DNA from 2 places in the Megasphaera indica genome. Region 2 is predicted to be linked to the other one. Evidence: riboswitches for the same ligand, from Rfam matches in the RefSeq annotation. Region 2 holds a riboswitch; the other holds the start of a gene.
The links. A riboswitch is a leader RNA that binds a small molecule or an ion and turns the genes downstream of it on or off. The one in region 2 is predicted to bind cobalamin.
Positions count from the first base shown of each region.

Region 1: another riboswitch for cobalamin. It lies ahead of ACFCTO_RS02345 (MotA/TolQ/ExbB proton channel family protein); the one in region 2 lies ahead of ACFCTO_RS10420 (sirohydrochlorin cobaltochelatase).

Region 1 covers NZ_JBKKJR010000002.1:171,233-177,578, forward strand. Annotated here, with positions in the region: gene ACFCTO_RS02335 (TonB-dependent receptor plug domain-containing protein) at 1-1,056, opposite strand, end outside; gene ACFCTO_RS02340 (ExbD/TolR family protein) at 1,053-1,466, opposite strand; gene ACFCTO_RS02345 (MotA/TolQ/ExbB proton channel family protein) at 1,469-2,083, opposite strand; cobalamin riboswitch at 2,208-2,384, opposite strand; gene ACFCTO_RS02350 (hypothetical protein) at 2,419-2,868, opposite strand; gene ACFCTO_RS02355 (hypothetical protein) at 2,843-3,361, opposite strand; gene ACFCTO_RS02360 (hypothetical protein) at 3,374-4,129, opposite strand; gene ACFCTO_RS02365 (hypothetical protein) at 4,145-4,579, opposite strand; gene ACFCTO_RS02370 (hypothetical protein) at 4,576-5,043, opposite strand; gene ACFCTO_RS02375 (hypothetical protein) at 4,943-5,458, opposite strand; gene ACFCTO_RS02380 (hypothetical protein) at 5,397-5,822, opposite strand; gene ACFCTO_RS02385 (prepilin peptidase) at 5,816-6,268, opposite strand; gene ACFCTO_RS02390 (competence type IV pilus major pilin ComGC) at 6,273-6,346, opposite strand, start outside.
Region 2 covers NZ_JBKKJR010000023.1:3,787-10,132, forward strand. Annotated here, with positions in the region: gene ACFCTO_RS10410 (hypothetical protein) at 1-1,425, shown strand, start outside; gene ACFCTO_RS10415 (acyl CoA:acetate/3-ketoacid CoA transferase) at 1,720-3,303, opposite strand; gene ACFCTO_RS10420 (sirohydrochlorin cobaltochelatase) at 3,432-4,433, opposite strand; cobalamin riboswitch at 4,592-4,771, opposite strand; gene ACFCTO_RS10425 (ferritin) at 4,782-5,294, opposite strand; gene ACFCTO_RS10430 (PPK2 family polyphosphate kinase) at 5,397-6,311, opposite strand; gene ACFCTO_RS10435 (AsmA family protein) at 6,345-6,346, opposite strand, start outside.

The DNA of each region.
Region 1 (6,346 bases), on a different contig from region 2:
GCCGCTGTGAGTCAGGGTGTAGCCGTGCATCCCCCAGGAACCGGTGTAGGCATCGAGGGAAGATTCGCGGCGGTCCCCCTTCTTGGTGACGATATTGATGACGCCGCCGACAGCGCCGCTGCCGTAGCGCACGGAGCCGCTGCCCTTGGTGACTTCGATGTGGTCGATAGCCCCGACGCCGGGCAGGCTGGTCAAATCGACGCTGCCCCGGCCATAGCCGGAGCCCTGGGCATTGGCCAGACTCTGACCGTCGACGAGGATCAGGACCCGGTCGTCACCATTGAGCTTGACGTAAGAGGAGATGCCAGGCACCATTTCATTGACGGTCACGCCGGTGACGCGCTGCAAGGCCTGCTGGACCGTCGTATCGTGATGGCTTTCCATATCCTTGGCCGTAATGACTGTCGTGTTGGACTGACTCGGTGGGATGGTTGGTGTAGATGGTTGCATCTTCGCTTCCGATAACTTTTCAGGCAGTTTTTCCCGCATGGCATCGAGGACGTCGGCGACGGCATCGGGTACGTGCAGATTCCCGGCCGGCGCGGCGGCCTCATCCTTTCCCGGCCCGGCAGCCCGGCCGCGGCCGCCGGCTGCTGAACCCGTATGGCCGTTGAGACGTTCTGTCCCAGCCTGGGCCGACGGCTGGGAGCCCGTTGCCGCACCCTTTACAGAGGGTTCCCCTTTGCCGCTTTCCGTCTTGGCTGCATAAGTCATCCCGTCGGCACCGGCTTCAGCCGGATCAGGCGACGCAACGTCGGCATCCGCCACAGCCCTGTCCGAAGATCCCGGGGATCCCGGTCCTTCCGGTCCCCTATCACGACCGTCCGACTGAGAGAGACGGCCCTCATCCGTATCGGTGCCGGCCGCGTCGTGACCGCCGGCACCGGCCAGGTCGTCGGCGTTATAGACCATGACGTCGGTTACGCCGTCCTGGCGGGTGTAATGATGGATCAGCGTGAAAAAACCGCCAGCTGCCAGGGCCAGATAGACGGCGACGTGGAGCGATACGGAAACGCCGGCAGCGACGCGGCCCCGTCGTTTTTCCCAAGGCTTCATGGCTGGCCTCCCTTGTCGGCGGCCAGACCGATGTGGGCGATACCGGCCCGCTTGAAGGCATCGAGGACGTCGGCGACCTGACCGTAATCGAGGCCCCGGTCGGCGCAGAGGACGACGCTGAAAGCGCTGTCCTGACGCTGCTGGTCCCGAGCCGAAGCCAGGAGCTCATCGGCCCCGACGGGCTGGCCGTTGAGCCACAGGGACCCATCGGCCTTCAAGGTCACGACGTACTGGGCCGACGGCTGGGTCTGGGCGGCCGAAGCCCGCGGCAGCTGGACGCCGAGGCTGTGCAAATCGACCATGGACAAGGAGGTCATCATGAAGAAGACCAGCAAAAAGAACATGATGTCGATCATGGGGATGATCATAATCGACGGCCGTTCAAAATCGCGAATATTACGGAGGCGCATGGTCACTGCCCCGCTTTCACAGGCATCGTTTCCAATGCGGAAAAACACATTTCCATATCCGTAATGATGCGGTCCAGGCGCTGGGTGAAATAAGAATGGACGGCCAGGGCCAGGATGGCGACGCAGAGGCCGAAAGCCGTGGCGATGAGCGCTTCGCCGACGCCGCCGGTAATGGCCACGGCCTGGCCGGACTGGACGTTGAGGATGCTGAAAGAGCGGATCATGCCGCTGATCGTCCCCAAGAGGCCCAGGAGCGGCGCCATGGTGACGATGACGCTCAGATAGTAGAGACGGCGGCGCAGTTTGGCCACGAAGATGCCCGACTGCATTTCGACGAAGGCCTTGACGTCAGGACCTGCCTGATGCTGAAAGACATCCTGCAAAATGAGGGGCAGGCCGCCGCGGGCGTCCATGGCCAGGCGCTGGGCCTGGTCGTAGCGCCGCAGCTTCATCTGCGTGTAGAATTGTTCGGCAAAGGCTTTCCCGGCGTCCATGTCTCCATAGAAAATCGCCCGTTCGATGCCAATGTAGCCGACGAAGAGAGAACAGGCCAGGAGCAGGTACATGACCGGCCCGCCTGCCTGAAATAACTGAAAACCCTGTAAAATCGCGTCCAAAATACCCTCCTGTCCGGCCTGCTGACGTGTCGAATGAAGGTACAAAATCAAAAGGAGCCGTCTTGTAGCGACAGCTCCCTTACGTATCTTTTTTACAATCTCCTTCCCATCGCTCGCAGGTCTATCGGTGATTATCCGTCAGGCAGTTCTTCTGGCTTGGCTTCCTGGCCATGGCTGCGCCTTCCCATACTTCGTACAGTGACATCGTTGCAGCCTGGCTCCACCCTACAGCGGCGGGACCGCGCCGGCATTGGACCGGCTTCTCTATTGAGTCTATGACACCTGACCTATTTCAAACTTACAAACATAACTATATCATGCCCAGCGCCAGACTGTCAATGAAGGGCTGCCCCGGCCTTTCCGTCCGGTGAGACCTCGACAGTGACGACGCTGCCCCCTTCGCCCCGTTCCCAGCGGAGGATCTGGCAGGTCCCCTGGGGACAGGCAGCGGGCCAGTCGTTGAGCCAGGCCAGGAGGTCGGCAAAGGTCCCGGTCAGGACCAGCGTCTGCCGACTCCCTTCGCGGCCGGACTGCTGCCACGACAAGAGCTGGACGTTCCGGGCTACCAGGGAGGCCGCCACATCAGGGCCGGCATCAGGTTTTGCTGCCTCCCGCTTCTCCTGGGGCCGGGCCCGATGGGCATACGGGGCCAGCTGACGGTGGACGCCCTGCCAGCCCTGCCAGGTGTGATACGACGAGATGGCAAAGCAGGCGGCTATGGCAGCCAGCACGGCGAGGACGGGAAAGGCCCGCTGCCAGTCAGCCCTTCTTCGCCAGGCCTTCATGACGGCTCACCTTCAGGGAAAAAGGGATTCCCTCGCCCCGGTCGGGCTGCATCTTGGCCACAGCGGCCTGGCCCATGCCCTGCTGCTGCAAGGTCCGCTGCCACTGCTGGGGCCGGTCCGCAGCGGACGCCTGGCCTTGGATGACGACCCGGCCGGCCTGACTGCTCACGGTTTCCACGACGAGTCCATCGGGTTTGGACGAAGCCAGGGCCACCATCAGGGACGGCGTCAGCAGCGGGCCGTCGGACGGTCCTTTCTTAGCGCGGTCGGCCAGGGCCTGGCTGCGCCGGATGGCATCATTGCGCTGCTGTATCTGCTGCTGCACGGGATAGAGATAGTCCGTATAATAGGCCTTTTCCCGTTGGATCTGATACTGAAAAAAGAGGCCTGCCCCGGCACAGACAACCAGCATCAGCCCCAGGGCCAAACAGGCCGGCCGCTGCCAGCGGCGATGGTCCTGGCGGTAGCTGGCCGGTACGAGGTTGCATTTCATGATCCTCCCTCCTTACAAGAAAGCCAGCATGGCCGTAGGCTGGGACACGTGGTAAGCATCCATCAGGCGGCGCACGGCTTCGCTCGGCCCGGCAGGCTGCCATTCCGTCTCGTCTGCCCCGTCCGGGAGCCAGCGGAAGACCGGCCCATCAGCCGTCGGCACAGCCGCCTGTACGTCATAGGCCAGGGGCAGGCCGTCGCGCAGGCGGACGCGGTGCTGCTGGCCATCGGGGGCTTCCTGAAAGGCCAGGGTCCCCGTACCGGTTGGCCAAAGGCGGCCAAAAAAAGCGGGCAGCAAGTCGATGGACTGGACGACGGCTCCGGCAGCGCCGGCAGCCCGGCAGATAGCGGCGACACATTCGGCCGGATAGGCGCCGACCGTCCAGTCACCGCTCCCGTCACCGCCTTTCGACGGACAAGCCGCCTCGAAGTCATAAGGCCGCCCTTCTTCACTGACCAGGCCGGCACCGGCGATGAGGGCATCGGCTTCCTGCCGGTCTGTCGTCCCCAGGGACAGGCGCTTCCAAAGGACGCTCGGCCCGCCGATGAGGACGCGCAGGCGCCAGCCAGCCAGGCCATAACGCTGCAGGAGTTCTGGCAGACAGGACTGGACGCCCCCTTCCTGGCCCATCCAGTCCGGGTCCCGCTTGGCTTCATAGTCGCGATGACCCTGGCGGAAGGCCACGCGTCCATACCAGGTCCGTTTCGTCTTCAAAAGATGGACAGACTGTCCATTCAGCCATAAACAGGCATTTTGTTGCCACCACATAAGCTCACCTCTCTACTAATTGACATACTGTACGAAATGCAGCACGGTCCGGCCCTGTTCATCGGCCGTCACGGCAAAGTGCAGGCCGCACGTCTGCTGGACGCCCGTTCCCGGCGCAGCGGCCCGGGCCTGCAGATAGCCGTCCGGCGTCTGACCGGCCGGCTGATACTGGCAGCGGACGGTCAGGATGTCCCCAGGGCCAGCCAGCCCTTCTGCACGGGGCACGGCCATGGCCTGGCCCGCCAGAAAAGCGTCTGGGTCCTGCCGCAGCTGGTTCCAACCCTCACAGAGGGCGCTTTCGGCCAAATAGGTCAGCCGCACGGTCTCTTCATAGGTCCGGGCCATCTGGAAGTGCTGCCACGCCAGGGTCGCCGCCGTCAGGGCCAGGCTCAGGGTCAGTACGGCGACGGTCACGATAGAAAAAGAAAAGAAGCCATTGCATCGTTTCATGATTCACCTTCATTCAGGGGACACACGGCAAACTGCACGGGCCGGGACAGGCCGCTCCGCCGTTCTTTTAGGAGAAAGGCGACTTGTACGGCCTGGCCGGTCCGGGAGAAAAAGGGCCGACCGTCCAGGGGCTGGATGACCAGGGCCCGGCCCTGGACGGTGCTGCCGCCGCCTGTCAGGGGCTGATAGTTGCCATCGCTGAGGCGGACATACAGGCCTTGATGGCGGACGGCAAAGCCCTTCACGGCGCCCTTGGCCGTGCGGAAGCGGACCTCCTGAGGACGGACTTCAACGTCCCGGCCATAGCGCAGGGCCTGGAACAGCGTTTCTTCTACGCTGACGTGCTGCCGCAGCAGGCCTTCTTCAATCTGGCAGCGCCAATCCAGGCGGGCCGTCTGTCCCGCCAGGGACAGCAAAACTGTCAGGGTCAGGGCCGACAGGCTCAAGGCCAGGAGTACGTCCAAGAGGATCCAGCCGTTTTTCTTCGGTCCCTGCCGGCACCAGGAGCCGGCAGGAAACATGGGGGCCATGGTCATCACCTGCCTCTACCTGCCAAAGGACATAGCCCTCGCCGAGGGCCGTCTGCGCATGCGTCACCTCATAGGTCCGGCCCTGAATGACGACGCGGTCTGATGGCGGACAGCCGCCCTTCCAGCCTTCCATGACCTGCCGGCAGACCATGGCCGCCAGCTGCCGCTGTCTGGCCTGGTCATGCAGTCTGACGGCCTGGAGGGAAAGGCCCAGGGCCGCCGTGAACAAGCAGGCTCCGAGGAGCAGGCCCGCCAGACCGTCGGTCAGGAAAAAGAAGCCATTGGCCTCAGGCGATACGGATGCGCCCGGTCTGCGCCGCCACGACGATAGAACGCGTATAGGCCCCATCGGGCGAAGTAATGACCACAGCCATCGTATGCTGCGGACGGCCATCGACAGCAAAGCGTACATCTCCTTTCGTTACCTGCAGGCCCGGCGGATAGGGCCGTTCTTTGATCCGGATGTAGCCTTCCTGGAGGACGTAGCGCTTTTCTTCCAGGACCAGTTTCCAGCGGCCGTTGCTCTGGTTATTGCCGACACAGCGCTGGCGGACCTGCTGCATATCCAGGGCCATTTCCCGCGCCAGGCCATCGACGTCCTGGTGGCTGCGGCTGCGCTGACCGGCAGTGAGTCCCAGGCCCAGATACAAGAGCAGCAGGCCCAGGGCCAGCATCAGGCCGGTCAGGCTGATAAAGCCGTTCCGTCTCACCATAGCCAGCCTCCGGGGCAGGCGCGCTGGAGCGGTTCCTGGGCCAGCCACCAGCCGGCCAGGAGGAACGGGCCGAAGGGAATGATCGTCTTCCCTGTGCGGAAACGGTAGAACAAGGCCACGAGCGCGGCCAGGCCAAAAGAAGTGACTGCCATGGTCCAGGCCCCCCAGCCCGGGCAGCCCGGCACCAGGGCCAGGGCCAGCTTGATGTCGCCGCTGCCGATGGAACCGGGCCAGAGACCATAGAGGAGCAGGAAGAGGGCGGCGACGCCCAGGGAAACGGGCCAAAATGGCCGGACCAGACCGGCATAACTGGCGGCGCCGTTGCCCACAGCCAGGGCCAGGACGGGCGCGTCGGCAATCCAGCAGCGCCGGATATCGGTATAGCAGATCCAGACCGTACAGCCGGCTGCCGCAGCGTACCAGAGAGATACAACAGACCCTCCCATCCTATCAGGCCTCCCCTTCCTGGGGCGATGCCGCATCGGACGAGAAATGCTTGTTGTTATAATCGGCGGAAACGACGC
Region 2 (6,346 bases):
CTCATTACCTTCACACAGGCCAAGTTCATTTCCCTGGCCGATGTCGTCGGTTACGATGTGTCCTACGTCAATAAATGGAGCAACGGTACGAAATTACCGTCTTCCCGTTATGTCGAACGGATCAACGAAGAAATGGGCCAATACTTTGCCGAACTGATCACTAAGCAGAAGAAAGAGGCCAAGTTCTTTAAAACCTTCCCCATTTCCGAAAATACGGATGACCTGGGCTTTGAAATCGGCCAGTACCTCTGCGCCGCCTACCGGACGACGCTGAACCAGAACCGGGCTCCCAAGGGCAAAGAAAACCGCCCGTCCATCCAGGTCGTCACCGGTCATCACGATACGTCGGCTTTCTTGTCGGACTTGCTGCAAAAGGGCATTCAAAGCCTCGAAAGTGATGGTGAGCTCCTGGTCCTCGGTGAATTTTGTACTTTATACAAAACAGGGTTCTGGAAATATTTCGAAGGCCTCGAATTACAACACAGACTGACCATCCGCGTCGGCCTGGACTTAGATAAAATTGAAAGCAACTTCGATGATTTAATCACGGTCTATCGTACGCTCGATAATTTTTTGGATATCGATTTCGTCTTTTATGACATCCAGGATACGTCCAATGCCAACCTCATCATCCTCAAGGGCGCGTTCGTCGTTCAATATGCCCTGGACACACAGCCCCGCTTCAAGATGTGCACCTATATTTTCGACGAATCCTTAGTCGGCGATATTTATGAAAAATTCAGTTTCAACGGAGCTGAAAAGAAACCGCTCATGTCGACGGTCAGCTCTCTGGGACTGGAAGAACTCGGCTATCGCACGGCCTTCTATGCGACAACGAAATTCTTCTTCTACTTGACCATCGGCTTTGAATTCCTCCTTCCTCACGAAGTCTTCGACCACATCAGCGAAACCGTATCGCCGGAACAGGCCTTTGCCATCCAGCGCCTCTGCGTCACGTGGGAAGAAATCCTCAATGCTTCGGAAATCACCTTCATCATGCCGACGACATCGCTCCTGCGCTACGTCGAATCGGGCTACATCTACCTGACCGACATCGAATACCGCTTGACTGCGGAAGAACGGAAAGCGCATATCAAGAGTATCTTTGAAGGCCTGGAAAAGAATCCCAACTTAACGATTGGCGTCCTCTTGCCGACCGTCAGCGACGGCATGTACACGGGCAAGGACTTGTCCTTCTATTCCAACTACAAGACAGGCTTCCTGAAAAAGAACAAGCGGAATATCCCCAACGACGCCGATTCGTTCTACGTCATCAGCAGCAACCGCCTCCACTCCATCCTGCTCAATGCCTTCCAGAACATGAAGAACCAGCCGTCATACCGCCAGTATGATTTAGAAGCCTTAAAGAAAAAATACGAAACGTATAAACCGCTCATCGAAAGGACCTTGTCCTTGTCGAAGTAAAAAAAGAGGCTGTCGCATTAAGACAGCCTCTTTTTCTGTAGGGGCGCCCACGTGGGGCGCCCGCCCATGCAAATCGGCTACAGGCATCATAACATATACCTGACGGGCTCGCCACGTGCGAGCCCCTACAATCAAAAAAAGAAGCTTGTCGCAAATGCGACAAGCCCTTTTTTTACAGTCCGCAACTCACAGCGTAGTCCGCGGCTGTGTCAAAACCTCTCAAGCCGCCTTCGGCGGCCAGCTCCCCTATCAGGGGAGCTTTTCTGCAAACTACAAACTCTGTACTACAAACCATTATTTGTTCATTTCTTCTTTCATCTTTTTCAAACCCATGGGTTTATCTTCAAAGAGGAAGGCCGGCATGACTTTGACTTCGTCGATGATCGGCGTGAAGCCCATCTGGTCGAGGACGTCTTTCTGGAGGTCGATGCCCGGAGCGATTTCGGTCAGGTGTACACCGTCTTCTTTCATTTCGAATACGGCACGTTCTGTGATGTAGAGGACATGCTGTTTATGTTTACGGGCATAGTTGCCGCTGAAGGTGATGTGACCGACTTCAGGAACGAATTTCTTGACTTTCCCTTCCTGCAGGATGTGCAGTTCACCGTCTTTGATTTCTTCGCGGAGTTTCCCTGTCGTAAAGGTCCCGCAGAAGACGACGTTCTTCGTATTCTGGGTGATGTTGACGAAGCCGCCGCAGCCGGCAATGCGCGTACCGAATTTGGATACGTTGATATTGCCTTCTTTATCGCATTCGGCCAGGCCCAGGCAGGTCAGGTCCAGGCCGCCGCCATCATAGAAGTCGAACTGTGTGGCCTGGTCCATGTAGGCTTCGGCATTGACAGAAGCCCCGAAGCGGACGCCGCCGAGAGGTACGCCGCCGATGGCCCCGGCTTCGACAGTCATGGTCAGGCTGTCGCCGATGCCTTCTTCGTTGGCTACGGACGAGACGAGTTCCGGAATACCGATGCCCAGGTTGATGACGGCTTCACTGCTCATATTGAGGAGCAACAGGGCTGCCCGGCGGGCAATGACTTTCTTGGCATTGAGCAGAGCCGGATCCAGGGCTTTGACGGGAATCGTCGTTTCGCCTGTCAGGGACGGGTCATATTCGCAGTCAAAGGACTGCTGCCGTTTCGTTTCGTCATCGACCTGAACGACATAGTCGACGTAGATGCCCGGTACTTTGACCAGTTTCGGGTCGAGCGTGCCGCCTTTGACGATTTTTTCGACCTGGACGACGACGATACCGCCGCTGTTATGGACGGCCTGTGCCAGCGGCGTGGCATCGAAAGGCGATACTTCCTTGGTCAGGACGACGTTGCCCCATTCATCGGCATAAGTCCCGCGGATGAAGCCGATATTCATATCCATGCGCGGATAGAAGAGCTGGTCATGGCCTTCGATGTTGATGACTTTGACGAAGTCTTCCTTGGTGACGTCATTGAGACGGCCGCCGCTGATGCGGGGGTCCGCAAAGGTATCGAGGCCGACGTGGGTAATCGTGCCTAAGCGATGAGCTGCGACGTCACGGAAATACTGGGACAGCGTGCCCTGGGGCAGATTGTAGGCCTGGATCTTATTTTCATTGACTAATTTCTGCAGGGCCGTAACGGCGTTCCAGTGGCCGAGGATGGCTTTTTTCAGCATCCCTTCGTGGGCGAAGTGGTCGCCGCCGCGGCCATCCGTATTCCCCTGGGAAGCGGCATAGATGAGCGTCAAATCTCTCGGCGAACCCGTATTGAGGAAGCGTTCTTCCAGGGCGCTGGTCAGCGCTTCCGGCTGTCCGGAACCGACGAAACCATTGGTCGTGACGACGTCACCGTCTTTGACGAGCTGAGCTGCTTCTTGAGCTGTAATTATTTTCACTTGTTTCATGTCTTCCATCTCCTATTTCTTCACGTTTGTTATATGCATTTCGTGAATTCATTATACAAAGGAAGCATATGGAATGATAGACGAAAAGGATGGACTAAATTGGTAGAAAAAAATTCCATGAAGTCAAATTACTGGGCTTCCAGGGCATTCCAGGCTTCATCAGCCCGTTCGACGAACATCTGGCGGACCGCTTCATTTTCTCCCAAGCCATGGATATAGGTCGTAACCGTGAAGCCTTCTTTTTCCAGGATACTCTTATGGGAATCGGCATCGGCACCGGCCATGTCGTTATTGGCATGGTCGCCGGCGACCATCATCATGGGCATGAGGATGACGTGCTTGATGCCCTTGGCTTTCAGCTGGGGAATGACTGTATCCAGATGGGGCCAGCCTTCGACAGAGTAGATGTAGACATTGCCCAGGTCAGCTGCATCGAGGCGGTTCTGGACGACGGAGTAATAAGCATTGGCCGGATGCGGCGTGCCATGGGCCATGACCAGGATGGCGTCTTTCTTGCCGATTTTCGGGAACTGTGTCGAAAAGGCTTTGACGAATTCAGCGATGTCGTCGCGCTGGTCTTCCTGGCCCATCCAATACATGAGCGGCGTGCCGAGGGTCAACTTCTTGAAATCATGTTTGTAGAGGTCGAAAATAGCCGTATCATAGGCATATTCCATACCCGGGATGATGTCCAGGGAGGTAATGGCCACGCGCGTATAGCCTTCTTTTTTCAGCTGGGCCATGGCCTGTTCCGGCGTCGGTACGGTCACGCCTTCTTTGGCCTTGATGCGGTCGACGATGATATGCGACGTAAAGGCGACGACGACTTTCTGGTCCGGATGGGCCGCCTTGATAGCCGCAACGGTCTGATCGATGGTCTTCTGGCGGCTGTCCTTATAAGTCGTGCCGAAGCTCAATACCAGGATGGCGTCTTTATTGGCTTCGTTCTGCATTTCCGGGTTGTTGTACGTGCGGACCCCGATTTCCGCGGCCTGTTTCAAAGCCGGCGTAGCGTCCTTGACTTCCGGGTTCAGCGTATAGCCGGCAGCAAAAGAGGGCGCCGAAAAAGCACCAAACGACGTCAGGGCCAAAGATAAAATCAGCGCTGTCTTTAATTTTTTGTGGAACATAATCATCTCTCCTTTGATAAAAAAATATAAAAAAAGAGGCTGTCACATGATGGCAGAAGCCTTCATGCGACAGTCTCTTACATACGGAGTCCTTCACAGCGAGCAGCTCAAAAAAACGGCTCGCTGAAAAAATCGCCATCCCCATCGCTCGCAGGTCAACCGGTGATCCTAATCAGGCAGTTCTTCTGGCTCGGACTCATGGCCATGGCTGCGCCTTCCCATACGCGGACGTACAGTGACATCATTGCAGCCGGGCTCCTCCTTACAGCGGCGGGACCGCGCCGGTTTTGCACCGGACTTCTCTATTGAGCTTACGCACCTGATTGCACTATGAAATTGTATGGATCCTTACAGGACTAACGTCGGGGCGACATACGTACGGGCCAGTAATTCCTGGTTCAGGGCATAAAGGCCTTTGGCATCGCTGCCGAACATCTTGTATTTCTTGATCAAATCGTCGGCATTCTTTTCTTCTTCGCCCTGTTCCTTGACGAACCAGTCGAAGCACTGCATGGTCCGGTAATCGTGGACTGTATCGGCAGCCTGATAAATCTTGTTGATCAGCGACGTGACATACTGTTCATGAGCCAAGCCGGCTTTGAGGACCGCTTTGATGCTGTCAAAGTCGTTCTGCGGTTCGGCGATGGCCGAGAAGGTAACGCGTTCGCCGTTGTTATGCAGATACGTCCGCATGAGCATCGCGTGATCCCGTTCTTCCTGGGCCTGGACATCATACCAGTTGGCAAAGCCATCGAGGCCATTGTCATAGAAATAGTTGGCAAAAGCTAAATACAAATATTCCGAATAGAATTCCTGATTGATCTGGGTATTGATTAATTCTTTTACTTTTGCATCGAGCATAACGGTACCTCCTTGAGATATGTCTCAAAACGTGTACAGAACTTCATCGGTTTTCTTGAACCGTCCTTATTATATCACATTTGACCCTATCAGGAACACTTCTTATTTGACTTTTTGCTCATCAATGGCATTCTTGATGCTCTTCAAGTCCTTGATATCGACTTCTTTCAGGAGCTGGCGGAACCGGGCCAGCTGTTTTTCGACTTCCGGTGACAATTTCGGGAATTTCGGGTTAATGGCCTTGAGTTCCTTTAGGACGATCTGGGCGACGACATAGCGCGTATACCACTTGTCATCAGCCGGGACGATGTACCAGGGAGCGTACTTCGTCGACGTGGCCGATAAGACTTCGCCGTAGACTTTCTGATAGCGGTTCCAATATTGCCGTTCCTCGATGTCAGACATGTCGAACTTCCAATTCTTCTGCTTAGTCAGGATGCGGTCGATGAGGCGTTTCTTCTGTTCATCTTTCGACAAATGGAGGAAGATTTTGACCATAGGGAAGCCATTTTCCGACAAGTACCGTTCCCAGTCGCATATCTGGCGGTAGCGCGTTTCCCAGATATCCTTGCGTACCAGTTTTTCCGGCATACCGTCGCTTTTGATGAGGTTGTGGATGCGGGCGACGACGACTTCTTCATAGTGCGAGCGGTTGAAGATGCCGATTTCACCCCGGCCGGGCAGGGCTTTATTGATGCGCCACATATAGTCGTGATCCAGTTCTTCCGAGCTCGGTTTCTTGAAGCTGTGCACTTTGACGCCAGCCGGATTGAGGTGGGCAAAGACGTGTTTGACCGTACCGTCTTTCCCGGCCGCATCCATGGCCTGCAGGACGATGATCAGGCCGTAGTGATTGTCGGCACAGAGCTTTTCCTGTAAATCCTGCATTTCGAAAATCGTCTGGTCCAGCAGTTCGCCTTTGACCTTCTTCTTGTCGATGTCCACATCGCAAGTCGTCGACCACTGGGTCAAATCGATTTTTTTGCCTTCTTCAGCTAAATATCGGGAAATATCCATAGTAAAAACTCCTTTCTCTATCTATAGTGCTTCTC